Regions from separate parts of the Agromyces sp. Y575 genome, predicted to be linked through region 1. Evidence: predicted binding sites of a transcription regulator. Region 1 holds the regulator's gene; the other holds the start of a gene.
What was found. The regulator LexA, encoded in region 1, represses DNA repair genes until DNA is damaged. The targets are predictions, from matches to a motif close to TCGAACANNTGTTCGA.

Region 1 (15,558 bases):
GCGACCTGCGCGGCATCCGTGCGCCAATTGCTCACCGAGAACCGCACGACCGTGCGACCCCGCCAGCGCGAGGTCATCGCGAGCACCTCGCCGTCGTTCCACAGCCGCTCGCTGAGCGCGGCTGTGGCCGTGTCCTCATCGAGCGCGATGCACACCTGTGTGAACACGACGTCGTTCAGCACCTCGACGCCCTGAAGTCGGACGAGGCCGTCGGCGATGGCACGGGCCGATTCGGCCAGACCCTCGACGAGGCCCGCGACCCCCGTGCGGCCGAGGGAGCGCAGCACCGCCCACGTCGGCACCCCGCGTGCGCGGCGCGACAGCTCGGGCACCTTCTCATGCGGGTCCGCGCCGACGTCCGTCGCCTGCAGGTAACTCGCGTGCATGCCGAGCGCGCGGCGCATCGCCGCAGGATCGCGCACGATGGCGATGCCGCAGTCATAGGGCACATTGAGGGTCTTGTGGGCATCGGTCGACCAGGAGTCCGCCCCTTCGAATCCCGCCACGAGGTGACGGAGCGCCGGGGACGCCGCCGCCCACAGCCCGAATGCGCCGTCGACGTGCACCCATGCGCCAGCGGCATGGGCGATCTCGATCGCGGCGGCGAAGTCGTCGAACGCCCCCGAGTGGATGTTGCCGGCCTGGAGGGCGACGATCGCCGGGCCCGTGCCCGTTGCGAGCGCCGCACTCAGCTCGTCGACGCGGATGCGGCCCTGCCCGTCGGCCGGTACCGTCGTCGGCGCCCCGAGGCCGAGATAACGCGCCGCCAGGTCGACCGTGCCGTGCCGCTCTTCGCCGGCGATGTAGCGCACGGCGGGTGCACCGGCGAGCCCATGTGCCTCGACATCCCAGCCGATGCGGTGCAGCACCTCGTTCCGCGCAGCAGCCATGCACGAGAACTGCGCCATCGTCGCCCCGGTCGTGAATCCGACGTCACTGCCCTCCGGCAGTCCGAGGATCTCGAGGAGCCATTGCGCCGCGAGTTCCTCGACGGCGACCGCACCCGGAGTGATCGCTCGCAGTCCCGTGTTCTGATCCCACGCCGAGACGAGCCAGTCTGCAGCGAGCGCGACCGGCTGCGTGCCGCCGATCACCCAACCGTAGAAGCGCGGCGACCCGATCGCGATGAGTCCCGGCTCGGCTCCCTCTGCGAGCCGCACGAGAACCTCGAGGTCGGGCTCACCGATCACGGGCAGCTCGCGCCCCAGTCGGTCCTTGATCTCATCGAGGGTCGCGCGCGGCGGAATCCGGCGCTCGCCGACCTCCGACAGCCACTCCCGTGCGTGACGACCGGCCGCCTCGAGCACTTCGTCGTACGCGGTGTCGCCACCGGGCGGTGTCGATCCATCCATGGTCACCCCGGATTCCGTGCGCCGCACGCACAACCCGATTGTGCGCCGCCATGGTGGAAACGGTCAACGGCCCAATTCAGGCGACAGACGCGCTCCCCCGCGCGATGCCAGCGCTCACGCGATCGGCCGGCGGCGATCAGGCGAGCAGCGTGCCACCCACGAGCCTGACCGTGAGCGAGTCAACGGACGTCGCAATGACGTCGTCGGCCGCCCACCGACGTGCAAGACGCGCCGTCGTCGCGTCGAGCTCCTCCCGGCTGAGCCCACCGATGAGCTCCAGGCGCACCACGAGCTCGGGACCGGCGAGTCGCGCGTCGGGGTCGCCGGCGAGGAGGGTCACACCGAGCACCGCGAGCTCCCGGTCGATCGAACGACGGAATGCGGCCTCGACCTCTCGGGAATCGAACGGCGGATGCCAGTCCTGGGACTGCGCGACCGCCCAGAGCGCCGGCCTCCGCAGCACGAACTCGGTCGCGGAGCCCGGGTCGAGCACGACGAGATCGGTGCCGTCGTCAGCGGCGGCGAGGGCGACCCGCACTCCGTCGGCCGGCACCGGCCGCGCCATGGGGTTCCATCGCGACATCGCCTGCACCGAGGCGAACACCGGCAGCACCTTGCGCCCGTCAGGTCCCTCGACGGTGACGATCGAGAGCTCTTGGCTCTTGTCGACAGCGAGGCCGTGAGCCCCCGTCTCCGCACCGCCGGTTCCGAGTTCGGCGAGGAGCGGGATCAGGAGACGCGATCGGCCGAACTCCGCCACAACGGCGGCCTGGCCGATCGTGCCCGCGCGGAAACCGTCCAGCGCGGCGCCGAGGGCCTCCGGTGCCCGGCCGTCGTCGGCGGCATGCGCGTTCGACTGGAACGCCCGCCCCGCCCACGGCACTCCGGCGGAGTCGGTACCAGCACCGGCACCGGCAGCGGACTGCGAGTCGACGGATGCCGCGGCATCCGTCTCACCGCGACCCGGCTCGGCGCCGGGGTCACTGCGAAGCGACATCCAGCGCCTCGGCCAACGTGAAGGCACCGGCGTAGAGCGCCTTGCCCACGATCGCCCCCTCGAGGCCGAGCGGAACGAGCTCACGGAGCGCCATGATGTCGTCGAGGCTCGAGATGCCCCCCGACGCGACGACCGGGCGCGACGTACGGTCGAGAACCTGGCGCAGCAGCTCGAGGTTGGGGCCCTGCAGCGTGCCGTCTTTCGTGACATCGGTGACGACGTAGCGCGCGGCACCGGCTTCTTCGAGTCGGTCCAGGACCTGCCAGAGGTTGCCGCCGTCCTGCGTCCAACCGCGCGCGGCGAGCGTCGTGCCGCGCACGTCGAGCCCGACAGCGATCGCCTCGCCGTACTGGGCGATCACGGACGCCGCCCACTCGGGGTTCTCGAGCGCTGCCGTACCGAGATTGATGCGCTTGGCGCCGATCGCGAGGGCATGCTCGAGCGACTCGTCATCGCGGATGCCGCCGGAGAGTTCGACGTTCACGCCGCGCACCTGGCGGATGGCCTTCTTCAGCACGCCCGCGTTCGAGCCGCGACCGAAGGCCGCATCGAGGTCGACGAGGTGGATCCACTCCGCTCCCTGGTCGGCCCAATCGACCGCCGCGTCGACGGGGTCGCCGTAGCTGGTCTCGGTGCCGGCCTCACCCTGAGTCAGGCGTACTGCCTTGCCGCCGGCCACATCGACGGCCGGAAGCAATACGAGGCGGAGGGTCTTGTTGAATTCACTCATTCACTGTCCTAGAGATCGCGGTCGCGCCTGCGAATCGGCACAGTCACAGCATCCTAGTCCGACCAAGTCGAAGCGATGTGCACGTGACGGCCGAGCGGCTCAGGCGAGCGTGCCGAGCCAATTGGCGAGCAAGCGGATGCCGGCATCCGACGACTTCTCAGGATGGAATTGCGTCGCCGACAACGGGCCGTTCTCGACGGCTGCGAGGAAGCGACCTCCGTGCTCGGCCCACGTGAGCGCCGGCCGGGGAAACGGTGGCTGCACGTCGAGCAGCCACTCCTGCGCCGCGAAGGAGTGAACGAAGTAGAAGCGCTCGTCCTCGATTCCGGCGAACAGGGCTGAGCCCTCGCCGGGTTCGACCGTGTTCCAGCCCATGTGCGGCAGCACCGGGGCTGGCAGTTCGGTGACGCTGCCCGGCCACTCGCCGAGCCCCTCGGAGTCGACTCCGCGTTCGACGCCCCGCTCGAACATCACCTGCATGCCGACGCAGATGCCCAGCACCGGGCGACCGCCCGCGAGACGGCGATCGATGATCTCTTCACCCCGAACGGCGTGAAGTTGGTCGACCACGGCTTTGAACGCCCCGACGCCCGGCACCACGAGTCCGTCGGCTTCGAGCGCCGCGGCGCGGTCGGCGGTGACGGTCACCTCTGCACCGGCGCGCTCGAGCGCCTTCGCAGCGGAGTGCACGTTGCCCGAGCCGTAGTCGAGCAGGACGACGCGCCGAGTGCGGCTCACAGAGCGCCTTTCGTCGACGGAACCCCCGACACGAGCGGGTCGAACGCCTTCGCTTGACGGAATGCACGCGCGAACGCCTTGAACTCGGCCTCGGCGATGTGATGCGGGTCGCGGCCGCCGAGCACGTTGACGTGCACGGTCAGGCCCGCGTTGAACGCGATGGCCTCGAAGACGTGCCGCACCATCGACCCGGTGAAGTGCCCGCCGATGAGGTGGTACTCGAACCCGGTCGGCTCTCCGGTGTGCACGAGGAACGGGCGCCCCGAGATGTCGACGACGGCCTGTGCGAGCGCCTCATCGAGCGGCACGAGGGCGTCGCCGTACCGCGAGATGCCGCGCTTGTCGCCGAGCGCCTGCTTGATCGCCTGCCCGAGCACGATGCCGACGTCTTCGACCGTGTGGTGCACGTCGATCTCGATATCGCCGCGTGCCCGCACGGTGAGGTCTGTGAGCGAGTGCTTCGCGAACGCCGTGAGCAGGTGGTCGTAGAACGGCACGCTCGTCTCGATATCGCTCGTGCCGGTGCCGTCGAGATCGATCGAGAGGTCAATGCTCGATTCACTCGTCTCGCGCTGGACCCGGGCGGTGCGCGGCGATCTCGTTGCGGTCATGAGTCGATCCTATTCGGGGCCGAAACGGCGATCGCCTCGAGGAAGGCGGTGGTCTCGGCCTCAGTGCCGGCCGTGACGCGCAGGTGACCGGGGATACCGATCTCGCGGATCAGGATGCCGCGCGCGAGCAGTTGTTCGAAGACCGCGTGCGGGTCTTCGACCCCGCCGAAGAGCACGAAGTTCGAGCCGCTGCGATACGGGTGGAATCCGAGTCGAAGGAGCTCGATCGAGATGCGCTCGCGCTGGCTGCGAATCTCTTCGACCATCGCGAGCATCTCGGCCGCGTGCGCCAGGGCGCCGAGGGCGGCCGCCTGGGTGAGCGCGGAGAGGTGGTACGGCAGTCGCACGAGCCGGAGGGCGTCGATGGCGGCCGGATCACCGGCGAGGTAGCCGACGCGGGCACCGGCGAATGCGAACGCCTTGCTCATCGTGCGCGACACGAGCAGCCGGGACCGCCCCGGCAGGAGCGTGAGCGCACTCGGAGTTCCGGGGTCGGCGAACTCGAAGTAGGCCTCATCGACGACCACGATGCCGCGCGCCGCGTCGACGACCGCCTCGATCGTCTCGAGTGAGAGCGGCGTACCCGTCGGGTTGTTCGGCGCGCAGAGCAGCACGATGTCGGGATCGTGCTCTCGCAGCGCCGCTACGGCCGTTTCGGGGCTGAGTTCGAACTCGTCATCGCGACCGGCGGTGACCCACTCGGTGCCGGTGCCGGAGGCCAGCAGGCCGTACATCGAATAGGTCGGGGCGAAGCCCAGCACGGTGCGGCCCGGCCCGCCGTATGCCTGAAGAATGTGCTGGAGCACTTCGTTCGAACCGTTCGCGGCCCAGATCTGCGCCGGCTCGAGGCCGTGGCCCAGATAGCCGGCGAGTGCATGGCGCAACTCGGTGAACTCTCGATCGGGATAGCGATTGAGGGTGAGAATAGCGGCGGCGACGCGAGCGACCACATCGTGTGCGACGTCTTCGGGAATCGGATGCGTGTTCTCGTTGACGTTCAGCGCGACCGGAACGGACTGCTGCGGAGCCCCGTACGGGGTGCGACCACGAAGGTCATCGCGGATGGGGAGGTCTTCAAGACTCGTCACCCTTCAATGCTAACGATGCGCACCGAGGCCATTCGGCCAAGCCGTCATCGACCGACGGAAGCCCGAGGCTTCGCCTATTCGCGTGTCACGGGGCGGCGGGAAGTGCGAGGCGCTGACCGGGTTCGACCACCGCGTCATCGAGCCCGTTGAGTCGCATGATCTCAGCGATGATCTCTCGCACATCGGCCCCGGGGTCGATCGACTCGGCGATCTCCCAGAGCGAATCGCCTTGCCCGACCGTCGTGTACTCGAACGACGCAGCCTGGAACGAGACGCCCCTGGATTCGACGTCGGCCGCGGCGCCGCCCGCGCCGATCACCGCCACGAATGCCCACACCACGAGCGGAAGTGCGGCGAGCGACGTGAACACGATGCGACCCCGTCGCGTCAGCCGGAGCCTCGTGCGCGCGGAAGCCACCGACGCCGCCTCCTCTCGCGGAAGGGCCTTCGGGGGCTGGAAGCCGGTCGTAGCGATCGCTGCACTCATGTCACACCTCCTGTAGGAGTCGCATCCGACCCTCGGCCGGGAGGGCCGGATGCGAAACTCTGTTCCGAACATACATTCGAATGACGAACAACGCAAGGGCGGACGCGGGGAATTCCGACGGACGGATTCCGCGACACACTCGAACAAATGTTTGCCGCGCGCGCGTGAGGCGGATACAGTTTCGAATGTCTGGAAGGGAGTCGACCGGACATCACCGACATCCGGTCGCGAAGCGGCCGCTACGAGGGGCGAAGACGTTGAGCACCGACATCGACGACGTGCAGGCGGCCGGCAGGCCACGCCGCCGAAAGAGCTTGAGCGCCAAGCAGATCTCGATCCTCGAGATGATCCAGCGCTCGGTCTCCAGTCGCGGCTACCCGCCGAGCATGCGCGAGATCGGTGACGCCGTCGGCCTCTCCTCGCTCTCGAGCGTCACGCACCAGTTGAACCAGCTCGAGCTCGCCGGGTACCTTCGGCGCGACCCCAACCGCCCTCGTGCGCTCGAAGTGCTCATTCAATTGCCCGGTGTCACCGAGCGCGCTGTGACCTCCTCCGACCCGACCCCGGTCGGTGACGCGGCCATGGTGCCGCTGGTCGGCCGTATCGCCGCGGGCGTGCCGATCACGGCTGAACAGCAGATCGACGAGGTGTTCCCCCTCCCCCGCCAACTGGTCGGCAAAGGCGAGCTGTTCATGCTGAAGGTCGTGGGCGACTCCATGATCGACGCCGCGATCTGCGACGGCGACTGGGTCGTGGTGCGATCGCAGCGCACAGCAGAGAATGGTGAGATCGTCGCGGCGATGCTCGACGGCGAGGCGACCGTGAAGGTGTTCCGCCAGCGCGACGGTCACACCTGGCTGCTGCCGCGGAACAGCGCGTTCGAGCCCATCGTCGGCGACCATGCCGAAGTGCTCGGCAAGATCGTCGCGGTGCTCCGAGCAGTCTGACTGGGCAACCCCGCCAGTCCGTTCCGGAGCGGCGGGGAGGCACGGCTCTATGCTGCAGTCTGAACCGCGGGTCGAGCCGCGGCGAGAGCGCTCCCGACCGCGGCAGGCGTCAACGCGTTGAACCAGTCGAACACTGCATCCATGAACCCCGCGTGATCGTCACGGAACACCGTGTGGCCCGTGCCGCTCAGGGTCGCGACGGTCATGCCCTGTCCGCGCAGCTGCCGGGCGATCTTCGCCGTGATCAGCAGGCTCTTCTCCGCCAGGAGCACCAGAGTGGGGGCGACGAGGCGCACGGGCGGCACCAGCGGTCGCGTATCGGTGAAACCGAGGATGGTGCGCTTGTCCCAGTCTCGAAGCGTCGCGAGCTCGATCTCGACGTCGACCGCACTCCACTTCGGATTCATGCGCACCAGGGCCGACCGGCGCGGCCTCGGTGCTATCGCGAAGAATGCCTTGAACGCCCACCCCTTCACGCCCTTCGGGAAGGAGAAGGCCGGGTCGATGTAGATCGCCGCGCGAGGCGCGAGCCGATCGGCGACCAGGCTCGCCACCAGTCCGCCGAGCGAGTGACCCATGACGAGATCGGGCGGGCCGTCGAGCATCGGCGTGAGCGTCTCGACGACGTCGCTCGCCCACGCGGCGGGCGAGTAGTGCACAGCGCGCGGGCTGCGTCCATGACCCGTCAGGTCGACCGCGAGCACCCGGAACCCCTGCGCCTCGAGTTCGGCAGTCACTCGGTGCCACGCACGGGAATCGGACATGATGCCGTGGATGAGGACCGCGGTTCGCGAACCCCCGCCGGATTCGTGGACCGCGAGTTGCATGAGACCAAGCTACGCGCTGCGGCTGTGCGTCGCCTCGGCACCAGCCGAGCGTCGGCCGTACGCCGGCCGGGCCCCATCCGCACGCTGACCGAACGGATGCCGAACGGATGCCGCGAGCCGCGGCATCCGCTCGCCCGTGCTACCCGGTGGGTATCGAGGCGGCGCGACCGGCCCGCACCGCACGGGTCGCCTCGACGATGTGCCGCAGCGATGCGACGGTCTCGTCGTAGCCGCGCGTCTTCAGGCCGCAGTCGGGGTTGACCCAGAGCCGGGTCGCGGGGATCGCGGCGGCTGCGCGCTCGAGGAGCGCCTGCACCTCGTCGACGCTCGGCACGCGCGGCGAGTGGATGTCGTAGACGCCCGGGCCGATGCCGTGATCGAATCCGCTCGTCTCGATGTCGTCGACGACCTCCATGCGGCTGCGGGCCGCTTCGATCGAGGTGACGTCGGCGTCGAGGTTCTTGATCGCATCGATCACGACGCCGAATTCCGAATAGCAGAGGTGCGTGTGCACTTGCGTCGCGGAGTCCGCACCGCCGGTCGCGAGGCGGAAGGCACCGACCGACCAGTCGAGGTAGGCGGGCTGGTCGGCACGCTTCAGCGGCAGCAGCTCTCGGAGTGCGGGTTCGTCGACCTGAATGACCCGGATGCCGGCCGCTTCGAGATCGGAGATCTCGTCGCGCAGGGCGAGTGCAACCTGTCGCGCCGTGGCGCCGAGCGGCTGGTCATCACGCACGAACGACCAGGCGAGGATCGTGACAGGGCCGGTCAACATGCCCTTCATGGGCTGCTCGGTCAGCGACTGGGCGAACGCGGACCAATCGACCGTCATCGGCGCTGGCCGCGAGACGTCGCCCCAGAGGATCGAAGGACGCGTGCAGCGCGAGCCGTACGACTGCACCCAGCCGTGCTTGGTGACCGCGAACCCGTCGAGGAGTTCGGCGAAGTACTGCACCATGTCGTTGCGCTCGGGTTCGCCGTGCACGAGTACGTCGAGTCCGAGGTCTTCCTGCAACCGCACGACGCGTTCGATCTCCTCGCGCATGAGCGAGGTGTACTCCTCGCCCGTGAGCGTGCCGCCCACGAAGCGAGCGCGGGCACGACGGATCTCGCCGGTCTGCGGGAACGACCCGATCGTCGTCGTCGGCAACTCGGGCAAGCCGAGCGACGCCTGCGCCGCAACACGCTCGTCGTAGCTCGCGCGGGCGAAGTCGCCCTTCGTGAGCGAGGCGAGGCGGTCGCGCACGACCGGCACGCGCACACCCGGCGCACCGCCACGATCGGCGAGGGCAGCGGATGCCGCGGCGAGCTCGCCCTCGATCGAGGCGCGCCCGTTCGCAAGTCCGCGACCGAGCGCGGCGACCTGGCCCACCTTCTGGTTGGCGAACGAGAGCCAGCCGACGAGTCGGGCATCGAGCGCATCCTCGTCTTCAACGTCGTGCGGCACGTGCAGCAACGAGGTGGAGGTGGACACTGCGACCGACGCGGCGAGGTGCTGAACTGCTTCGAGCTGCTCGAAGGCGGCAACCAGGTCGCCGCGCCAGATGTTGTGTCCGTCGATGACGCCCGCGACCACGGTCTTCGCGGCGAGCGACTCGGCCGTCGCGGGGTCGAGCGACTCGGGCAGGGCACCGCGCACGAGGTCGAGGCCGATCGCCTCAACCGGGGTGGCGGCGAGGGCGGGCAACGCGTCGTCGAGCGAGCCGTATGGCGCGGCGACGAAGATCGCCGGGCGGCGCTCGAGGGAGCCCAGCGCGTCGTAGGTCGCGGCGACGGAATCGAGTACCCGGTCGCGCGCGACGTCGATGCTCTCGCTCACGAGGGCGGGCTCGTCGAGTTGCACCCATTCGGCTCCCGCTTCGGCGAGCTCTTCGAGCAGCGCTGCGTAGACGGGCACGAGGTCGGCGAGCCGGTCGATCGGCTGGAAGCTCTCTGTCGCCCCGGCGGCCGGCTTCGCGAGCAGCAGGAACGTGACGGGGCCGACGATCACGGGCCTGGTCACGAAGCCCGCGGCCTTCGCCTCAGCGAATTCGGAGAGGATCCGCTCGGCGTGCAGCGAGAATGCGGTGTCGGGGGCGATCTCGGGCACGAGGTAGTGATAGTTCGAGTCGAACCACTTGGTCATCTCGAGCGGGGCGTCGTCGCCGGCACCGCGGGCGATCGTGAAGTACCCAGCGAGGTCGACACCCCCGTGCTCATCGGCGAGCCCAGCGAAACGCAGCGGCACCGCACCGACGGCGACGGCCGCGTCGAGCACCTGGTCGTAGAACGAGAAGGTCTCGGGAATCCCGGAATCCGTGCGGCCGAGGCCGATAGAGGCGAGGCGTTCACGTGTCACGGCCCGGAGTTCGGCGGCCGACTGCTCGAGCTCGTCAGCGGAGATGGAGCCGGCCCAGAACGCCTCGACTGCTCGCTTCAGCTCGCGCCGACGCCCGATGCGCGGGTAGCCCAGGATCGTCGCGACCGGGAAGGCGGGTGCGGAGATGGTCATCGTGCGGTGTTCCTTTCGTCCGCGAGCCGGTCGGCGCGCAGCCCGAGTCGTTCGACGACGTCGAGCACGGCCTCATGGCGGTTGAAGGTGTAGAGGTGCAGGCCCGGGACGCCGCCCGCGATGACGTCGGCGGAGAGCCGGGTGGCGAATGCGATGCCGAGCTCGGCCTGCGCCGCGGCATCCGGTTCGATCTCGAGGTTGATCGCCAGCTCTGCCGGCGGCTCGACGGCGGTCAACTCGGTCAGGCGTGCCAGGCGAGCGGGCGTCGTGACGGGCATGATGCCCGGCAGGATGGGGATCGTCACGCCGCCGACGCGCGCACGCTCGACGAAGCCGAGATAGTCGTCGGCACGCCAGAACAACTGCGTGATCGCGAGATTCGCCCCGGCGATCTCCTTGGCGAGCAGCGTGTCGACGTCTTGCCCGACGCCGCGCGAACGCGGGTGTCCGTTGGGGAACGCCGCAACCGCGACACGCTCGGGGCGAGGCCGTTCCTTGATGCGAGATGCGCCCGGGGTTCCCGGTACGTCGACCTGGCCGAACGGCTCCCGTTCCTCCTGCACTCGGTGGATGAGCTGCACGAGCTCCGCGGCGCTGCCGAGGTCGCCGATGCCGGCATCGGGGTCGGCGTCGGTCGGCGGGTCGCCGCGCAGAGCCAGGAAGCTCGTGATGCCGGCGTCGAGGAACTCGCGCACGAGCCTGTTCGCCTCAGCGTGGGAGGAGCCCACGCACGTGAGGTGGGCCATCGCTTCGACATGCGTGTGCTCGAGCATGTATCGCAGCACCGTGAGGGAACGCGCGCGGGAGCTGCCTCCGGCACCGAACGTCACCGAGACGAATGCGGGATCGACCTCGGCGAGCCGATCGATGGTGCGGCCGAGGGCCAGCGCCGCGGCATCGGTGCGCGGCGGGTAGAGCTCGAAGGAGATCGGCAGGCCGGGCCGACAGTCGTCGCCCGATGCGTCGGATGCGGTCGATGCCATGGTGCTCCTGCTGGCGAGCGGCAACGGGGCGAACACGGCAGGCCGCGCTCCCCCGGCCGGAACGGCGGGTGGTTCTCGCGGGCGGGTGCCGGGCTCGGCGGTCGCTCCATGTGATCGGCTTCGGGCCGATCACAGATCGATCAAGAGCGACGATACGCCCATCCGCCGCCTGCGGACGTCTGTGACGCGAGGTGACACGAGGTCGCGGCATCCGTCGAGCTTTCGAACCACGGATGCCTCGGCGGTCGCGCCGGGTCAAATGCCGCGCTGGTCAGGCGCGCGCAGGTGCCCCGGTACTCGGTGACTGGTCGAGCGGCAGGTCGTTCACGCCCGAACGGATGCCGCCGCGAACTGCTCGAGCTGGCCAGCGAGTTCGGGCGAGGCAAGCGCACGGACACGCGTGCCGTCTTCGACATACTCGATCGACAGCACGCGCCCGGTCTCGTGGAGGGTCGAGACGACATCGCCCCGGTCGTATGGCACGAGCAGGTCGATCTCGACGGCAGGGTCGGGCAGCATGCGTGCGATCGCCTCGAGCACCTCGGGGATGCCCTCGCCCGTGCGGGCCGAGGCGAAGATCGCGCCCGGTTCGAGCCCGCGCAGCACGAGGCGGTCTTCAGGCGTCACGAGGTCGGCCTTGTTGAAGACGATGAGCTCGGGGATGTCGCGTGCCCCGACTTCACCGATGACGTCGCGCACCGTGGCGATCTGCCCGGCCGGGTCGGGGTGCGCTGCGTCGACGACGTGCACGATGAGATCGGAGTCGGCGACCTCCTCGAGGGTCGACCGGAATGCCTCCACGAGCTGGTGCGGCAGGTTGCGCACGAAGCCGACGGTGTCGGCGATCGTGTAGATGCGCCCGTCGGCCGTGGTGTTGCGACGCACGGTTGCGTCGAGGGTCGCGAACAGGGCGTTCTCGACGAGCACCCCGGCTCCGGTGATGCGGTTCAGGATGCTCGACTTGCCGGCATTCGTGTAGCCCGCGATCGCAACCGACGGCACCGCGTTGCGCTTACGGTTGGCGCGCTTGGCTTCACGCGCGGGCTTCATGCCGACGATCTGCTTGCGCAGCTTCGCCATGCGGGAGTGGATGCGACGCCGGTCGAGCTCGATCTTCGTCTCACCTGGGCCACGGGAACCCATGCCCGCGCCGGTGCCGCCGACCTGGCCACCGGCCTGTCGGGACATCGACTCACCCCATCCGCGGAGCCTGGGAAGCAGGTACTCGAGTTGGGCGAGTTCGACCTGCGCCCTGCCCTCACGGCTCTTCGCATGCTGGCTGAAGATATCGAGGATCACGGCGGTGCGGTCGATGACTTTGACCTTGACCGCGTCTTCGAGCGCACGACGCTGACTGGGCGCGAGTTCCGTGTCGGCGACGACCGTGTCGGCGCCGAGGGAGGAGACGATGTGCCGCAGCTCTTCGACCTTGCCACGGCCGAGGTAGGTGCTCGGGTCGGGATGCGGTCGGCGCTGCAGCACTCCGTCGAGCACTCGGGCGCCTGCCGTCTCAGCGAGCGCGGCCAACTCCCGCATGGAGTTCTCGGCCTCGTCTTGCGAGCCCTGCGAGTACACGCCGATGAGCACGACGTTCTCGAGGCGCAGCTGTCGGTACTCGACCTCGGTGACGTCTTCGAGCTCGGTGGAGAGCCCGCCCACCCGACGGAGGCCCGCTCGCGCCTCGCGGTCGTACTGCTCGCCGTCGGTGTCGGAACCGGCGCCGGAGGCCGCGTCAGGCGCCCTGAGCGCCGCTGCGGCATCGGATCCGAAGCGGGTCACGCCTGCCTTGGTCTCGGCGCCGCGGAGTACCCGCTCGACGGCATCGTCTGCGGAGTTCGGTTCGGCGTCATTCATCGTGTTAACCCTAGTTCCCGTCGCTGCGATAGGTTCCCCTGTATGGCCTCCGACCACTATTTCTCCTCTCGTCCGGGCGGCGAGGCCACTCTCCGCACCATCACCGTCACCCTCGCGGGTCGCGAGCTCTCGCTCTCCACCGCGGGCGGCGTCTTCAGCCCCGAACATCTCGACACCGGCACCCGCATCCTGCTCGACCGCGCCGCGGCACCTCCGGCAACGGGCGACCTGCTCGATCTCGGCTGCGGCTGGGGCGCGATCGCGATCTCACTTGCGCTGCGATCTCCGGATGCCACGGTGTGGGCCGTCGATGTGAACGAGCGTGCCCTCGACCTCGTACGTCGTAACACTGCTCGTCTCGGCATCACCAATGTCAACGCGGTATTGCCGGGGGATGTTCCCGCCGATGTTCGATTCGCCGGCATCTGGTCGAATCCGCCGATCCGGGTCGGCAAAGCCGAATTGCACGCGATCCTCATGCAGTGGCTGCCCCGCCTCCAAGACGACGCGAGTGCGTGGCTCGTCGTGGCCAAGCATCTCGGCGCCGAGTCGCTGCAGCGCTGGATCGATGACGAGCTCCCACTCGACGTCGTTCGTGCAGCTCACGACAAGGGGTTCCGCGTGCTCGAGGTGCGCCACGCGGCATCCGCTCGCTGAGCCCGTCTGCCCGCTGAGCCCGTCTGCCCGCTGAGCCCGTCGAAGCGGACTGGCCCCGTTCCCTTCGACAAGCTCAGGGATTGCTCGGGTCAGGCGAGGCTGAGCACTCCGTCGAAGACGAGCTCGGCCGGCCCCGATAGCGCGACGTGCTCGCCGTCGTCGGCCTTGAACATGCGAACGCCCAGCACGCCGCCGGGTACCTGAACCCGCCACGTGTCGGGCGCGGACTCGCCCGCCCAGTGCCGCACCGCGAGCGCGGATGCCACCGCACCCGTGCCGCACGAGAGGGTCTCACCCGAACCACGCTCGTGCACCCGCATGCGGATGCGACCGACTCCGTCTTCGACGAGCGGCTCGGCGGGCACGACGAACTCGATGTTGGCACCGGCCTCGGGCTCGGGCTCGAGCACCGGCTGGTATGCGAGATCGAGCCCCTCGAGCTCATCGTCATCGGCCAGGGCGACCACGATGTGCGGATTGCCGACGTCGATGCCGAGTCCGGGCCGGGCGACCGGGAGGCTCTTGGCGCGCACGAGCGGCTCCCCGCCGGCGAGACGCCAGCGACCGAGGTCCGCCTCGAAGCCCGACGCGGTGCGGCGAACGGTGCGCACTCCGGCGCGCGTGCCGATCGCGATCGCGGCGTCGGGGCCGAGGTCGGCGAGCCCCTGATCGAGCAGGTAGCTCGTGAACACCCGAATTCCGTTGCCGCACATCTCGGAGACGGTACCGTCGGCGTTCCAGTAGTCCATGAACCACACTGCCTGCGGGTTCTCGGCGAGAGCCGCCGCGCCGTCGTCGAGATTCGCCGAGCGAACGGCGCGGATGACGCCGTCACCGCCCACCCCGAAGTGGCGGTCGCAGACCGCGGCGATCTGGGTGGGCGTGAGTTCGGTCTCGCCCTCGGGATCGCTGAAGAGCACGAAGTCGTTGCCGGTGCCCTGCCCCTTGGTGAACCGCAGATCAAACGCCATCGGATCAGTCTATGGCCGCCTGGCGGGCGAGTTCCGTGGCCCGGGCGAGCGGGTCGTCTGCATCGATCGTGGCGGCGTCTCGATACCGCTTGAACCAGCTCACCTGGCGCCGTGCGTAGGTGCGCGTGAGCTGTTGCGTCTCGGCGATCGCATCGGCGCTCGACATGCGCCCCGTGATCTCACCGAGTGCTTGGGCGTACCCGATGGCTTTGCGAGCGGTGACTCCGCGCTCGATTCCCTGCGGGATGAGTCCGCGCACTTCCTCGACCAGACCTCCCCGCCACATCTGCTCGACGCGCGCATCCAGCCGCTCCACAAGTGGTGCTCGCTCGCTTCGGAGGTGCACCACGTGATGCGCACGCCACGGCACGGGTTGGTCGGGCAATCGCGCCGCCTTCGGTTCCCCGGTGACCTCGATGACCTCGAGCGCGCGCACGAGGCGGCGGCCGTTCTGCGCGTCGACACTCGCGGCGGTCGCGGCATCGATCGCACGGAGCCGCGCGTGCAGGAGCCCCGGGCCCTGCTCGGCGAGTTCGGCTTCGAGGCGGGCGCGCACCGCAGCATCCGTGCCGGGAAAGCGGAAGTCGTGGATGACCGACGAGACGTAGAGTCCGGATCCACCGACCAGCAATGCGACGCCGCCGCGTGAGAGCACGTCGTCGATCGCGGCACGGGCCGCCGACTGGTATTCGGCGACGGATGCCTCGGCGACGACGTCGAGCACGTCGAGCAGGTGGTGCGGCACCCCGCGTCGCTCATCGAGCGGGAGCTTCGCCGTGCCGATGTCCATTCCGCGGTAGAGCTGCATCGCATCGGCGTTCACGA
Region 2 (15,558 bases), on a different contig from region 1:
TGCCCGTCGCCTACCTCGCGGCCTCGAACACGACACCGGGTCGGGGCTGGCAGGCCTTCGGCCGCTTCCTCGGCGTCTTCACGCGGGCAGTGCCCGACGTCGTGCTCGCGATGGTGTTCGTGCTCATGTTCTCGCTCGGGTCGCTGCCCGGCATCCTGGCGATCGGCATCCACTCGATCGGCATGATCTCCAAGCTCTTCGCCGACGCCATCGAGCAGATCGACGAGGGGCCGCGCCTGGCGATCCGTGCTGCGGGCGGCTCGAAACTGCAGGAGTTCACGAGCGGAATCCTGCCGCAAGTGCTGCCGTCGTGGGTCGCGACGGTGCTGCACCGCAATGACATCAACCTGCGCGGCTCGGTCGTGCTCGGCTACGTCGGCGTCGTCGGCCTCGGCATGGAGATGTCGTTCGCGTTCAAGTCGCTGAACTACTCAGAGGGCCTCGGCATCGCGCTCGTCATGTTCGCGCTGTGCGTCGTGATGGAGATCGTCTCGAGCGTCGTGCGCCAGGCGATGCTCGGCGGCGTGCCGACGGGGCGCGGCATCGGCGATCGGGTCGTGCGCGGGGTTGGTCGAGCAGTCGCCGGTCGTGCAACTGCTGGTCGAGGAGCGAGCGCCAGCGAGCGTATCGAGACCGCCTCGGCAGGTCTCGATACGCCTCCTTCGTCGGCTACTCGACCAACGATTGCGGCCGCCCTTCGCCGCCCGTGGGATGCTGTGCGCATCCGCAACACCGCCTGGGGCTGGGTCACGCTCGCGGTCGTCCTGGGCAGTGTGCTCGTCTGCAACGTCCAGTGGGGTGACCTCATCACGTTCTGGGCGAAGGTGCCGGCGATCGCCGCGGCGTTCTGGCCGCCGAGTTTCGGCAACTACGACGCGGCCACGATGTTCGGCGCGATGGCGCAGACGATCGGCATCGCGCTCGCCGCGACCCTGCTCTCGTTCGTCCTGTCGGTCTTCATCGGCTCGCTCGCAGCGCGGAACGTCGCGCCGAACGGTACCGTGCGCGGCTCGATGCGGTTGCTGCTCGTGGTGATCCGCGGCATCCCCGAGGTGATTCTCGCGATCGTGCTCATCGTCATCACCGGACTCGGTACGCAAGCCGGCACGCTCGCGCTCGCCTTCGGTGGCATCGGACTGCTCGGCAAGCTCATCGCCGACTCCTTCGAAGAGGTCAAGCCAGGCCCCGAGCGTGCGTTGCGAGCGACCGGTGCGAGCCGCGGTCAGGTCTACGCGTCGGCGACCGTGCCGCAGGGCACCCGGGCGCTCATCGGGCACAGCTTTTATCTGCTCGACACGAACATCCGGGCGGCCACGATCCTCGGCATCGTGGGTGGTGGCGGCGTCGGCTACTACCTGCTGAACGCCGGCCAGGGTTCGAACTACGCGGTCGTCACGGCGATCGTGCTGATGATCCTCGTGACGGTGCTCATCGTGGAGGGCATCGCCATGTGGATGCGGCGGGTGTTCCGATGAACACGAGCCCGATGAACACGAGCCCGATGAACAGTGCAGGCTTCGACGTCGCCGTCGTCGGCTCGGGCATCATCGGCCTCGGTGCAGCGCTCGCCGCGCACCGGCGCGGGCAGCGGGTCGTCGTGATCGAGCGGGGCAGCGAGGCATCCGGGGCATCCGTGCGCAATTTCGGTCACTTGTGCTTCACACCGCAGGTCGGCCTCGCCCGTGAGTTCGCGCTCGCGTCACGCGAACTGTGGCTCGGCCTCTCGCGGGATGCGGGGGTGTGGCTGCGCGAGTCGGGCACGTTCGTCGCCGCGCGTCGTGACGACGAGCTCGCGGTGCTGCGCGAGTTCGCCGGCGTGCGCGGCGCCGGCGAGGTCGAACTCCTCTCGGCAGCCGACACCGATGCGCGGATGCCGCTGGCCCCGGGCACAGCCGTCGGCGGCGCGTTCCTCCCGCTCGACCTGCAGGCGAACCCGCGTCAGGCCGTCGCCGCGCTCTCCGCACACCTCGAACGCGAGGGAGTGGAGTTCCGTCGCCGCACCGCGGTCGGTGGTGTGCGGCCCGGCCGGGTCGACACGAGTCGGGGCCGCATCGACGCCGACCGCGTCATCGTCGCGGTCAACCACGACATCGACCTGCTCTACCCCGAGGTCGCCGAACGGCACGGCATCGTGCGCTGCGCACTCGACATGCTGCGCGTCTCGGCGCCGCTGCGGATGCCACTGGCCGCACCGCTCCTGACCGGGTGGTCGCTCGTTCGGTACGGCGCGTTCTCGGCCGGGCCAGCGGCATCCGCACTGCGCGAGAGACTGCACGCCGAACAACCCGCACTGGCCGCGCTCGACCTCAACCAGATGTACACGCAACTGCCCGACGGCACCCTCATCGTGGGCGACACGCACGCTCGCGGCGCGACCGCGTCGCCGTTCCAGAGCGAGTTCGCGTTCGAGTCGCTCATCGAGGTGACCCGGGAACTCTTCGGCATCGACTCGCTGCGTGTCGTCGAGCGCTGGCAGGGCGTCTACGCAAGCGGGCCCGACGGCTTCCTCATCGAGGAGGTCGAACCCGGCGTGCACCTCGCCGCCGCGACGACCGGCATCGGCATGACGACGGGGCTCGGCCTCGCCGATCACGTCGTCGAGAGATTCTCCGGCGAATCGCCGGCAACGGGTGAGCGGGCATCGACCGCGGCACCCGCCACGACCACCCTGCAGAAAGGCGCATCATGACCACGAACCCGCCCGTCGGCCTGTCCGACGACGAACTCGCCGAGCTCGACGAACTGGCCGAACTCGGCGAGGCGGCGGCCGATCTCGAAGCCGATGACCTGGAGCGCGAGCTCGAGCACGACCTCGATGCCGACGACCTCGACGACGAGTTCGACGACGACGCCATCGAGCTCATCGTGCTCGACATGGCCGGCACGACCGTCGTCGACGACGGCATCGTCGAGCGGGCCTTCGTGCTCGCCGCCGAGCGCACCGGCATCGTGCCCGACGACGAGTTCGACACGGCGCTCGAGTACGTGCGCGACACCATGGGGCAGTCGAAGATCGAGGTCTTCCGCGTGCTCACCGACGGCGACGAAGATGCCGCGCAACGGGCGAATACGGCGTTCGAGGGTGCGTACGCCGAGCTCGTCGCGAGCGAGGGAGTCGCCGAGATCGAGGGCGCCGCCGACGTCATCAGGGAGTTGCGCGAGGCTGGGGCATCCGTTGCGCTCACGACCGGCTTCGCTGCCGCCACCCGTGACGCGATCATCGACTCGCTCGGCTGGCACAGCCTCGCCGACCTCGTGCTGTCACCGTCCGATGCGGGCCGCGGCCGGCCGTACCCCGACCTGCCGCTCACGGCGCTGCTGCGCACCGGGGCGTCGGCCGTCGACTCGATCGTCGTCGTCGGCGACACCGTGAGCGACATCGAGTCGGGCGTGAACGCCGGCGCGGGCCTCGTCGTCGGCGTGCTGACCGGCGCACACGACCGCGACGCGCTCGCCGCGGCCGGTGCCGACGCCATCATCGACAGCATCGCCGAACTGCCCGCGCTGCTCGGCCTGCGCGGGGAGTAGGCGAGTGTCGATGCACACCGTCGTGCGGGTCGGCGAACTCGACGTGATCGTGAAACCCTCCCCGGTCGCAATGGTCTGGAACGAGCCGGGGCGACCGCACGATGCGCTCGCCGCACCCGGCGTGCGGCTCGCTGAGGGCGAAGCCCTCGTCGAGGTCGAGCTCGCGACGATCTGCGGCTCCGACGTGCACACGGTGCGGGGTCATCGCGCCGCGCCTGCCCCTCTCGTGCTCGGGCACGAGCAGGTCGGTCGCGTCGTCGCCGTCGGCGAGGGCGCGATCAGCGCCGACGGGGTGCCGCTCGAACTCGGCGACCGTGTCGTCTGGTCGGTCACCGTCAGCTGCGGGGACTGCGATCGGTGCCGCCGCGGCCTCACGCAGAAGTGCCGCTCGCTCGCCAAGTACGGGCACGAACGCGTGCACCGCGGATGGGAGCTCTCCGGCGGATTCGCCACGCACGTGCAGCTGCGCGCCGGCACGGCGACGGTGCGGGTGAGCGAGACGCTGCCCGCCTCGGTGGCGGCGCCCGCTTCGTGCGCGACGGCGACGGCCGTGGCGGCGCTCGACGCGGCATCCGCTCGGGTCGATCTCAACGGCGCACTCATGCTCGTGACCGGGGCGGGAATGATCGGCCTCACGGTCGCAGCGATGGCGATCGAAGCGGATGCCGAGGTCATCGTCTCCGATCCGGATGCCGCGCGGCGTGCGTTCGCCCGCAGCCTCGGCGCCGTCGCCGTCGACCCGGCAGCGCGCGGCGCTTCGCCCGAACGGCTGCACTCCGCGTTGGACCGCTTCGCGGCGCGCGGGATGCCCGAAGTGCTCGTGGCGATCGAGGCCTCCGGATCCGCCGCCGCGGTGCGCACCGTCGTCGAGACCATCGGGGTCGGCGGCGTCGCCGTGCTCGTCGGCAGCGTCTCGCCCGGGTCGGAGGTGAGTCTCGATTCCGAGTCGCTCGTGCGCCGGCTCGTGACGATCACCGGGGTGCACAACTACGCGGCCCCGCAGCTCGTGCGCGCCGTCGAGTTCCTCGAGCGGTCGTGGCGGGAGTTGCCCCTCGACGAACTCGTGGGCGCGACGCATCCGCTCACCGAACTCGACCTCGCCATCGACGAAGCCGCGACCGGCCTGCATGTGCGGGTCGGGGTGGCGCCGGGCCGCCGGCCCGTGTGAGCTGCACCCGTGGTTTCGGTCCGTCGCGATTCCGGGCGAGTCCGGAGCATGGAGTCGTAGGCTGATTCGATCATGCGCGTGATCAGTTACAACCTTCGGAAGCACCGGGCGAGCGGCGAACTCGTCGGCATCGTCGAACGGTACTCGCCCGACATCCTGTGCCTGCAGGAATGCGACACGCACGACCTGCCCCAGCAGATCGACTCCCTCGAACTGGTCGACGCGACGCAGAGCAATCGCCTCGGCCTCGCACTGTACTATCGCGCCGACCGGTTCCGGGCGGTGCGCGTGCAGACGTTCGTGCTCAAGAAGTCGCTCCACGACCGGTTGCTGGCACCCGCTCACGAGCGACTCATCGGAGTGCGTCTCTTCGATCTGGAGGCGCAGCGCGAGGTGATCGTCGCGTCGTTCCACGCGGCGCCGCTGACCGCGCTCAACTCGTTGCGACGGCACCAGATCAAGTCGGCGCTCGGCGAGCTGCAGTTTCTCGGGCCCGGTCTGCCGACGCTCATGGTGGGCGACTACAACTACCCGATCTTCAAGGAGAACCTCGGCGAGAAGGTGCGCGACTCGGGGTACGACCTGACCCTCAGCGACAAGCGCACGTACACGCGGTACAAGTTCTTCCGCGGGCACTTCGACCTCGCGACCTCGGTCGGGCTCGACATCGTCGGCATCGAGACGCTCGCGCGAGGCTCGTCCGATCACATGCCGATTCTCGTGGATGCGAACTACAGTGAGCCCGGTTCGGTGGGCGGCGCGGGGGCCGTGGGTTCGGTGGGTGCCGCGAGTTCGGGGGGTGCCGCGAGTTCGGGGGGTGCCGCGGGTTCGGTGAGCGTGGTGTACGAATCGGGCGCGGTCAGCGAAGCAGACGAGCCGAGCATTCCGGGCGCGGCAGGCATCCCGTGATCAGCCGCGAGCTCGCGCTCGCGTTACGGGAGGCCGGGCTCACGTGGCATCCGGAATCTGGTGACCGCTTTCAGCTCGACCTGCCCGACTCGGTCGAGACCGAGGTCGAGGCCGACGTGTTCACGGTCAGTGAGATGACGATCGAGGCGCACCGGTTCCCGACCGGCACCATGCTCGGGTTCAACGGCACCACCGAGTGGGCGCTCGACTCGGTCTCGATCGGCGACGCCGTGTGGCTGCCCCGAGAAGACCAGCTCCGGGAGCTGCTGCGATCGACATTCCGTGCGCTCCGGCGACTCGACGACGCGTTCGAGGTCGAGGTCGATCTCGCCGGCGAACAGCGGCGCTTCGAGCATCCGGATGTCTCGGAGGCCTACGGCCGAGCCCTGCTCGAGCTCATCGGCCGGTCGCGATGACGGATGCCGCGGGCGACGCGCCGGCCGGCATGGGTGATGCCGGCGGGCTCACCGTCGCGCAGGGCGTTACGGAAGCGGTCGCGCAGGCAGTTGCCGCCCTCCGTGTCGGCGCAGCTCGCGACGAAGCGCTCGCCGAGTACGTGCCGGAACGGCGAGTCGTGGGAATCCCGCGCGCTGCGAGGATGAGCTCGCTCGGCCGGGTGTGGCGGCTCGGTGCGCTGCTCCTCGCTGCCGACGGCGGCCTCCTCGCGACGGGCAGGGTGGTGCGGGCCGAACTTCCTGCCCGTCGCAGCACACCGGCGGCGGCGATCGCCGAGCAGCGCGCCTTTCGGGCTGCCGCGATCAAGGGTGGCTTCAGCGAGGGCGAGACCGTGAACTTCGACGCGGCACCGGTCAGCCTCGTCGAACTGGCTGGCGCCGGGGCATCCGGACCCCTCGTGGTCGTCGGCGATGCGGTGTTCGTACGCTGGAATCCGGCCGGGCCCGACGCGCTCACCGCCCTCGACCGGTATCTCGCCGACCGCATCGAGCTGCTCGTGAACCCGCCGTCGGGCGCCTGAGCTGCTTCCGGGCTGCGCGCGATTTGCGCATTTGCTAGTGTCGACGATCGTGTCCTGTAATTTCTCGGCAATGATCATTCGGCCCCGCACCGCCTGAGGCGGGGCGACCGAACACTTTTCGCGTCCCTCCGCCTCGGCCATAACCCTGGCCGCGGTGCGTCTTCGGCGTGCCCGGCTGACGATCCTCGCCAGCGGAGCTTTCATTGCGCACACACACTTCTTCTTCCACCTCTGCCCACCCATTTGCGTCCGACGTCGGCGGCCGCCACGAGCTCGGGCAGAACTTCCTCGTCGATCAGAGGGTCGTCGAACGAATCGTCACGTTGACCGCCCGGACACCGGGCCCGATCGTCGAGCTCGGTGCCGGGAGCGGTGCACTCACGCGCCCGCTCGTCGACCTCGGGAGGCCGCTCACCGCGCTCGAGATCGACCCTCGGCGAGCGGCCGCGCTGCGTCGTGATCTCGGCAGTGCAGCGACCGTCGTGCAGGCCGACGCGCTCACGTGGCGGTACCCCGTCGAGCCGCACGTGGTCGTCGGCAACGTGCCGTTCCATCTCACGACGGCCATCATGCGATCGCTCCTCGCCCGCGCGCACTGGACCGACGCGGTTCTCCTCACCCAATGGGAGGTCGCGAGGCGACGCTGCGGGGTCGGTAGCTCGAGTCTCCTGACGGCCCAATGGGACCCGTGGTTCGAGTTCACGCTCCACGGGCGCGTGCCTGCGCGCGCGTTCCGACCGTCGCCGTCGGTCGACGGCGGGGTCTTCACCATGGAGCGGCGTCGGCGGCCGCTCGTCGACATGGTTGATCGCCCGGCGTACCAGGCATTCGTCGCCGAGGTCTACCGCGGGCGCGGGCGGGGGCTCGCGCAGATTCTGACGCGAACGTCGCGACCGCTGAGCACCGATCGAGCGCGGATGCTGCTGCGCACACTCGCGATCCCCGACCACGTGCTGCCGACGAGACTCACGTGGCAGCACTGGGCCGCCGTCTGGACGGAAGTCCGATCGAGCACCGGAACGAGCACCGGAACGAAGACCCGTTCTCGCCGCGGACCCCAGCGCGAGCCGCGGACGCGCGGCGCTAGCGGAGGTCGCGGGTGAGGCGAATGCCGAACGGATGGGGCCCGGCGGCGAACCACACGATCGAGCCGACGAGCGGGAAGCAGATCACCGCGATCGCCCAGACCCACCGTTCGAGCTCGTTCAGCTCGTCGCTGCGGAAGATGCGCGACACGACCCAGAGGATGACGGCGAGGTACCCGACGGCCAGCACGAGTGCGACGAGGTTCCAGGCGAAGAATCCGTCCAATGTCTCATCCGTTCGTCGCAATCGAGCGCAGCAGGTGCTCGTCACCGACAGGCTACCTTCACGCCCGGTGCATTCGGGCGTTCACCGCCAGAATGGGTGCATCGGCATGGGGAGGGCGCATGAGGTGGTACCGCACCGACGCGGCCCGCGACTTCGCCGTTGCCGCCAACGACGGCATCATCACCACCGCCGGTGTGCTGCTCGGTTTCGCCGGCGCCGGCGCATCGAGCACGACGCTCCTCGTCGCCTCGCTCTCGGCCCTCGTGGCGGGCTCCGTCGCGGGCTTCGGGGCGAAGTACGCGGAACTCGCGGCCGAGCGCGACACCGAGCGGGCGCTGATCATCGAGACGGAGCGCGACATCAGCGAGGACGCGAGCGACGATCTCGAGGACCTCGCCGCGCACTTCGTCGATCGCGGTGTGCCGCGCGACCTGGCGCGCGAAGTCGCCCAGCGGATGCACGCGCATGACGCCGTCGGTGCCCAGCTCGAGGCCGAGCACGGCATCGACGAACCGATGCCGGCTTCGGGCCCGTTGCTCGGCGCGTTCGCGAACGCGGCGGCACTCGCCACCGGTTCGCTGCTTCCGCTGATCATGCTGCTCTCCTATCCGGCCGCCTGGGAGGAGTGGGCGGTCGCCGTCGCGACCCTCATCTCGCTCGCCGTGACGAGCGTGCTCATCGCGCTCTCTGCGCGTACCTCCGTGCCCCGGGCGCTGCGCCGCACGATCGGCATCGGCGTGGCGACGATGGGGCTCAGCTTCCTCGCGGGTCTCCTCGTCTTCTGAGCGGGCGCGCGGAGTCAGCGGCCGCGGCCACCTACTCCGCGGCCACCGGCGCCGGTCTCGCTGCCATGGCTGTGGCGATGGCCGTCGCTGGCGCGCGGATGCAACGCACGACGACGCCGATGACGATCGCGAGTGCGAACACCGCGGTCGGCACCCAGATGAGGGTGGCCTGCCACGACTCGGAGGCCACGGTCAGAACCCGTAGGGTGTGACCGGGGCGAGCGTGCCACGCCGCATCGCGTCGAGTACGGCGAGCTCGTGCGGCACGACCGGGTCGGGCAGGCCGTCGAGCGGGAACCAGGCGAGCTCGGCCGCCTTGTCTTCCATCGGGCGAGGCTCTCCACGCCATTCGGTGGCGGCGAAGAACACGTCGATGCGTTCGTCGATCGCCCGATGCGGCGTGCCCTCGGTGCGGTGCATGACGGTCAGCACCGTGAGCGCCGACTCGTCGAGATCGACGCCGAGCTCTTCGCGGGTCTCGCGAACCGCGGCCGCGAGAAGCGACTCTCCGGCCTCGACATGACCGGCCGCGCCGCACGCCCAGTGCTCGTCGAAGTACCCCGTGCCGTGGCGCAGTTGCAGCAGCACTTCGTCGCCCCTTCGCAGCACGACGTAGGCGGCCGGGATGACCGCGAATCTGCCGTGCGACGCGGCATACGCCTCGGTGTACACGGTTCCGTCGGACTCGGTCATCGGGTCTCGATACGCTTCGCTACACGACCAACAACTCGACCGGCGTGCGTCAGTACCCGACGATGGGCCCGAACGCCTCGGCGAGCGGGGCGCGGTTCACACCGCGCAGCTCGTCGATGGAGAGGGTGAAGAGACCCTGCACTTCGAGGGCGGCGGATGTCGCATCCGTCACGCCGATGCGCCGCACCGGGTAGTCGCGGCCCTCGCAGAGCCCACGGAACTTGACGTCGTCTTCGCGGGGCACCGTCACGATGACCCGGCCGGAGGACTCGGAGAAGAGTGCGGTCGCGAGGTCGATGCCGGCGTCGCCGGCGACCTCGTCGAGCACCACGCGGGCGCCGAGGCCGAAACGACCGACCGCTTCGGCGAGGGCGACCGCGAGGCCGCCATCGGAGAGGTCGTGGGCCGAATCGATGAGCCCCTCGATCGCAGCCGCGTTGAGCAGCTCGGCGAGGCGCTTCTCACCGGCGAGATCGACGGCCGGCGGGCGTCCGCCGAGGTGGCCGTGCACGACGCCGGCCCACGCGGAGCCGTCGAGCTCGAGCGCGGTGTCGCCCAACAGGTAGATGTTGTGCCCGTCATCCTGCCAGCCCGACGGGATGCGGCGCGCGACGTCGTCGATCACGCCGAGCACGGCGATCACGGGCGTCGGGTGGATCGGCACATCGCCGGTCTGGTTGTAGAAGCTGACGTTGCCGCCCGTGACGGGAATGCCGAGCTCGAGGCATCCGTCTGAAAGGCCCTCGACCGTCTCGGAGAACTGCCACATGACCTCGGGGTTCTCGGGGGAGCCGAAGTTCAGGCAGTCGGAGACGGCCGCCGGCACCGCGCCGGAGACGGCGACGTTGCGGTACGCCTCGGCGAGGGCGAGCTTCGCGCCCTGGCGCGGGTCGAGCTGCGAGTAGCGCCCGTTGGCGTCGGTCGCGATCGAGACGCCGAGGCCGGACTCCTCGTCGACGCGCACCATGCCCGCGTCGTCGGGGTAGCTGAGCGCCGTGTTGCCGAGCACGTACTTGTCGTACTGGTTCGTGACCCACGCGGCATCCGCCTGGTTCGCCGAGCCGATGAGCTGCAGGAACTGCGCGCGGATCTCGTCAGGCGTCGTGGGCCGGTCGAGCTTCGCGGCGGTGTCGGCCTGCAGCGCGTCGATCCAGGTGGGGTAGGCGACGGGGCGCTCGTAGACGGGGCCGTCGACGGCGACGGTGCGCGGGTCGACGTTCACGATCTCTTCGCCGTGCCACATGATGCTGAGGCGGCCGGTGTCGGTGACCTCGCCGAGCACGCTCGTCTCGACGTCCCACTTCGCGACGACCTCGAGGAAGCCGGCGAGCTTCTCGGGGCGCACGATCGCCATCATGCGCTCTTGACTCTCGCTCATGAGGATCTCTTCGGGCGTGAGCGTGGGGTCGCGCAACAGCACGTCGTCGAGCACGATCGCCATGCCGCCGTCGCCGTTGGAGGCGAGCTCGGAGGTCGCGCACGAGATGCCGGCTGCGCCGAGGTCTTGGATGCCCTCGACGAGGCCGCCCGCGAAGAGCTCGAGGCAGCACTCGATGAGTACCTTCTCTGCGAAGGGGTCGCCGACCTGCACCGCGGGGCGCTTGGTCGGGCCGCCCTCGGCGAAGGTGTCGGAGGCGAGGATCGACGCGCCGCCGATGCCGTCGCCGCCCGTGCGGGCGCCGAAGAGCACGACCTTGTTGCCGGCGCCCTTCGCGTTGGCGAGGTGCAGGTCTTCGTGGCGCATGACGCCGACCGCGAGGGCGTTCACGAGCGGGTTCGCCTGGTAGATCGGGTCGAACCAGGTCTCGCCGCCGATGTTCGGCAGGCCGAGGCAGTTGCCGTAGAAGCTGATGCCCGACACGACGCCGTGCACGACGCGTGCAGTGTCGGGGTGGTCGATCGCGCCGAACCGCAGGGCGTCCATGACCGCGACCGGGCGGGCGCCCATGGAGATGATGTCGCGCACGATGCCGCCGACGCCGGTTGCTGCGCCCTGGAACGGCTCGATGTAGCTCGGGTGGTTGTGGCTCTCGATCTTGAAGGTGACCGCCCAGCCCTCGCCGACGTCGATGACGCCCGCGTTTTCACCCATGCCCACCATGAGGTTCTTCTTCATCTCGGGCGTGACCTTCTTGCCGAACTGCTTCAGGTAGATCTTGCTCGACTTGTAGGAGCAGTGCTCGCTCCACATGACGGAGTACATCGCGAGTTCGGCGCTCGTGGGGCGGCGGCCGAGGATGTTGCGGATGCGCTCGTACTCGTCGGGCTTCAGGCCCAGCGCGGCGTACGGCTGCTCCTTTTCAGGAGTCACTGCGGCGACCTCGACGGTGTCGAGCGCCGGCGTCGCGGTGCTCCCTGAGCCCGTCGAAGGGGCAGCGGTGTTGGCGGGGGCTTCAGTGGTCACGAGTGGCGAGCTCCAGAGAACGGCGGCGAGCGGATGCCGCGGGGCGGATGCCTGACCCCGCAAGTCTACCGGCCGCTGTGGTGCGACTGCGGCGCCCCGACCGGGCGCTGTGGTGCGACCGTGGCGCCCCCGACCCGGCGCTGTGGTGCGACCGTGGCGCCCCGACCGGGCGCTGTGGTGCGACCGTGGCGCCCCGACCGGCCGTTGCGATGCGACCGGTCTCACGCAACCGCTGTGACCACTCCGGCGGCCGAGGCTGAGGTGGTGGGCACGGGCACGGGCATGGGCACAGGCGTGGGCAACGACCGCTGCCGTTCGACCTGCGGCGAATTGTCGGGATGCCGTGCTGGGCCATGGCGAGACAGGAGGTGACGCGCTGCCACATTGCCCGGTCGGGGCCGTTGCTCGGGGTCGAGGTGTGCGGGCGGGACGAACCAGCTGCGAGCATCGCGGATGAAGATGCTCCACCCGTCGTCGTGGACCCGATGATGATGGAAGCTGCAGAGCATGATGCCGTTCGCCACGTCGGTGCGGCCACGGTGGCGCTTCCACCACGCGATGTGGTGAGCCTGGGCATGCGACGGGGGTCGGTGGCAGCCCGGCCATGCGCAGCCGCCGTCTCGTTCGACGAGCGCGATCTTCTGGGCCGGGGAGAATCGCCTTGCCGCGCGGCCGAGCTCGAGGGGTTCGCATCCGTTGCGCATGAGCAGCGGGGCGACCCCGGCCGACTCGGCGAGTTCGCGCGCGGTGGTGGCCGACACGGGCTGATCGACGCCGTCGATGTTCGCGTGCCCACGCCCTGTCACGAGCGCATCGACATCGATGCGGGCGACGACGCTGACCCCTCGAAGTGCTGGCGGTGCGGCCGCGCTCGAGAGGGACAGCCTCGCGATGTCGGCCAGCGCATCGGCGTTCATCTGCCCGATCGTGCGTTCTTCGCGGAAGAGGGGGTCGGCGGCCTCGACCTCGCCGTCACCTGGGTCGGACACGAAACCTGCGCCAGAATCGCCGTCAGCGTTGCCGTCAGCGTTGCCGTCGGCGCCGGAGCCGGGCGCCGTGTGGTCGCCCGTCGCCCCGAACGGACGCTTCGCATCTCGTGCCCGGTGCAGTTCGGCACCGACGAGCGCCTCGATCGCGAGCTTGATCGGTGCCCCGTTCGCCGGATCGAACGCGCCCTTCAGATTGATCATGCCCGCCGCGTCTTGCCAGATGGAGAGACCTCGCCGGGACCGGAGCTCGTCTTCGCGCGGCTTCACACCGTCTGGATCGAGGTGCGCTTCGAGCTGTTTGATCAAGCGCGTGAGCCCGTCGACGCCGACCATCGGAGCGCGGTCGACGAGGAGCAGTTCTGCGGCGTCGACCTCGTCGCGCGCGACGACCGGCGGCAGGTGGTCGAGAAACCGGCGGATGACCTCGGCCGCAGCGACGCCGAGCGTGCCTGCATCGAGCGCGGAAGCAACATGCGGATGCCGCGGGGGCAGGGCCTCGCCGGTGAACGAGGCACGGTGGCTCGTGGCCTGACCCACCGCGACGAGCCGTGCGGCATCGGAGTAGCGGCCGCCGGTCGTCTGTGCGATCAGCCGCTCGGGCGAGGAGAAGCCGTGCTTTCGCGACAAGTCGTCGCCGTCGCCACCGCCACGCGAGCGCTCGGCGATGCCGGCTGCGCAACGTGCTTGCAGGGCCTCGACGCGGCGACCGAGCCTGGCCAACGACTCGGTCGCGCGCATGAGCCCGTCGTCGCTCATGACGCCGATGTCGGCCTCAGCGTCGCGCGACGCGGCGAGCAGGGCTCCCGCCCACTCCTGCAGCACCGACGCGCACACCGCTTCGAGTTCGCGGAGTGCTGCAGGGGCTTCGGGCATGTCACTATTCTAGCGGGTTTCAGACTCAAATACGAATGAATGTTCGAATGTGGAGAACTCGAGTGGGACGCCCCGAGGTGCACCGCCCCGAGGTGCACCGCCCGAATGCGCCGCCCCGAAGCGCGCCGCCCCGAGGTGCACCGCCCCCGGAACCCGAGCCGCCCACGAGCCACCCGCGAACCTCCACGAACCCCGCGAACCCCCACGAACCACCTGCACCCAGCGGCATCCGCTCTGTAGACTGAACGCGGTCGCCGCATTCTCGGCGGCCCTGGGCGCGCACATCAGCGCGCAGTCGACCCGCCGTCGGCCACTCGCGGAGCCCCGCCCCGCCGTCCGCGGGGAACGCCCTTCGCTCAGGTACTCCCATGACGCCGTCCACTCCCGTCGATCGAACCGACACCACGCCCGCCCTCGCGCCGCCGTTCCCGTGGCTCGGCCTCATCGTGCTCGCCGCCGCCGTCTTCCTCTCGGTCACTATCGAGATGATCCCGACGGGCCTGCTGCCCGACATGAGCCGCGAGCTCGAGGTCAGCGAGCCCCTCATCGGCCTGCTCGTCACCGTGTTCGCCGCGACCGTCGTGGTGCTCACGGTGCCGCTGTCGGCCCTGACCAAGCGGATGCCGCGACACACCCTCATCGTCATCGCGCTCGCCGTGCTCGCGGTCAGTTGCGTGCTCACCGCGTTCGCGCCGAACTACGGCACGGTGCTCGCCACCCGCATCCTCGGCGGCGCAGCCCACGGCCTGTTCTGGTCGGTCGTCGGTGCGTACGCAGGCCACCTCGTGCCGAAGGAGCAGCTCGCCCGCGCCGTCTCTATCAGCGTCGCGGGCGGCTCGCTCGCGTTCGTGCTCGGCGTTCCGCTCGGCACGGCGCTCGGCCAGGCCTTCGGCTGGCGGCTCGCGTTCGCCGGAATCGGCGTGCTCACACTCCTCGGCGCCCTCCTCGTCTGGCGATTCCTTCCTCCAGTACGGCACCATGCGGGCGAGACGGATGCCGCGCCGCTCCGTCTGCGCAGTGATCCCACGTTCGTGCCCGTACTCGTCGTCTGCCTGATCACCGCGGTCACGATGGTCGGTGCGTACACCTTCTACACCTACGTCGCGCCCTTCATCACCGAGGTCATGGGACTGCCGGCCAGCGCCATCAGCCCGATGCTGCTCGCCTACGGCATCGCGGGCGCGGTCGGCCTCGTGTTCGCGGGAACCGTGCTCGGACGCCGCCCCACCGTCGGACTCGCCGTCGCGCTCATCGCGACGGGCCTCGGCGTCGCGGGTCTCGCGCTCTTCCCGCAGGTGCCGGGCGTCGGCATCGCGTGCTTCCTCCTGTGGGGCACGGCGTTCGGGGCGCTCCCGCCGATGCTCAACACACGCTTGCTGCATTCGGCGTCGGCGCGCATCCGCGATGCCGCGGCATCCATCTACACGACGGCCTTCAACACCGGCATCGGCGGCGGGGCGCTGCTCGGCGCGATCCTGTTCGGCGTGATCGGGCTCGGCGGACTTCCGTGGGTCTTCGTGGCGCTGCTCGCGTGCTCGAGCACCGCCCTCATCTGGACCGCTGCCGTCAATCGCGTGCACCGCTGACGATTCGACCGTTGGTCGAGTCGTTTCCGTTGGTCGAGTCGCGAGCGAAGCGAGCGTATCGAGACCTGGGGGCGGGGTCTCGATACGCGGGCTCCTTCGTCGCGCACTCCTCGACCGGCGGTGGGGCTCCTTCGTCGCGCGTTACTCGACCGGCGGGGCAGCTACTCGGCTCGTGAGAACGCGGCGGCGCGCTCGATCTGCTCGCGCGTGAGCGGCACGCCCGTATAGCGCTCGAACTGCGCCGCTGCCTGCATCGCGTGCACCTCGGCCCCGCTGATCACGAGCTTGCCGGCGGCCCGCGCTGCTGAGACGAGCGGCGTCTCCGCCGGGAACGCG

Region 2: a site for LexA is predicted at 13,668-13,683, ahead of AC1C2U_RS11720 (DUF222 domain-containing protein). Genes of this name have one in related genera too.

What each region holds. Positions count from the first base shown of each region.
Region 1 is NZ_JCAIUI010000003.1:782,956-798,513, reverse strand. It holds gene AC1C2U_RS15810 (pyridoxal phosphate-dependent decarboxylase family protein) at 1-1,352, opposite strand, end outside; gene AC1C2U_RS15805 (SseB family protein) at 1,489-2,349, opposite strand; gene priA (bifunctional 1-(5-phosphoribosyl)-5-((5-phosphoribosylamino)methylideneamino)imidazole-4-carboxamide isomerase/phosphoribosylanthranilate isomerase PriA) at 2,333-3,079, opposite strand; gene hisH (imidazole glycerol phosphate synthase subunit HisH) at 3,179-3,817, opposite strand; gene hisB (imidazoleglycerol-phosphate dehydratase HisB) at 3,814-4,428, opposite strand; gene AC1C2U_RS15785 (histidinol-phosphate transaminase) at 4,425-5,516, opposite strand; gene AC1C2U_RS15780 (LysM peptidoglycan-binding domain-containing protein) at 5,602-6,003, opposite strand; gene lexA (transcriptional repressor LexA) at 6,273-6,950, shown strand; gene AC1C2U_RS15770 (alpha/beta fold hydrolase) at 6,998-7,777, opposite strand; gene metE (5-methyltetrahydropteroyltriglutamate--homocysteine S-methyltransferase) at 7,917-10,268, opposite strand; gene AC1C2U_RS15760 (methylenetetrahydrofolate reductase) at 10,265-11,251, opposite strand; gene hflX (GTPase HflX) at 11,576-13,105, opposite strand; gene AC1C2U_RS15750 (class I SAM-dependent methyltransferase) at 13,148-13,762, shown strand; gene dapF (diaminopimelate epimerase) at 13,852-14,733, opposite strand; gene miaA (tRNA (adenosine(37)-N6)-dimethylallyltransferase MiaA) at 14,738-15,558, opposite strand, start outside.
Region 2 is NZ_JCAIUI010000002.1:1,176,185-1,191,742, forward strand. It holds gene AC1C2U_RS11655 (ABC transporter permease subunit) at 1-1,475, shown strand, start outside; gene AC1C2U_RS11660 (TIGR03364 family FAD-dependent oxidoreductase) at 1,472-2,689, shown strand; gene AC1C2U_RS11665 (phosphonatase-like hydrolase) at 2,686-3,528, shown strand; gene AC1C2U_RS11670 (alcohol dehydrogenase catalytic domain-containing protein) at 3,539-4,696, shown strand; partial or broken gene AC1C2U_RS11675 (endonuclease/exonuclease/phosphatase family protein) at 4,769-5,431, shown strand; gene AC1C2U_RS11680 (pilus assembly protein CpaE) at 5,602-6,021, shown strand; gene AC1C2U_RS11685 (hypothetical protein) at 6,018-6,581, shown strand; partial or broken gene erm (23S ribosomal RNA methyltransferase Erm) at 6,785-7,573, shown strand; gene AC1C2U_RS11695 (PLDc N-terminal domain-containing protein) at 7,665-7,892, opposite strand; gene AC1C2U_RS11700 (VIT1/CCC1 transporter family protein) at 8,012-8,677, shown strand; gene AC1C2U_RS11705 (hypothetical protein) at 8,709-8,867, opposite strand; gene AC1C2U_RS11710 (NUDIX hydrolase) at 8,870-9,370, opposite strand; gene purL (phosphoribosylformylglycinamidine synthase subunit PurL) at 9,420-11,681, opposite strand; gene AC1C2U_RS11720 (DUF222 domain-containing protein) at 11,996-13,636, opposite strand; gene AC1C2U_RS11725 (MFS transporter) at 14,005-15,222, shown strand; gene AC1C2U_RS11730 (shikimate 5-dehydrogenase) at 15,384-15,558, opposite strand, start outside.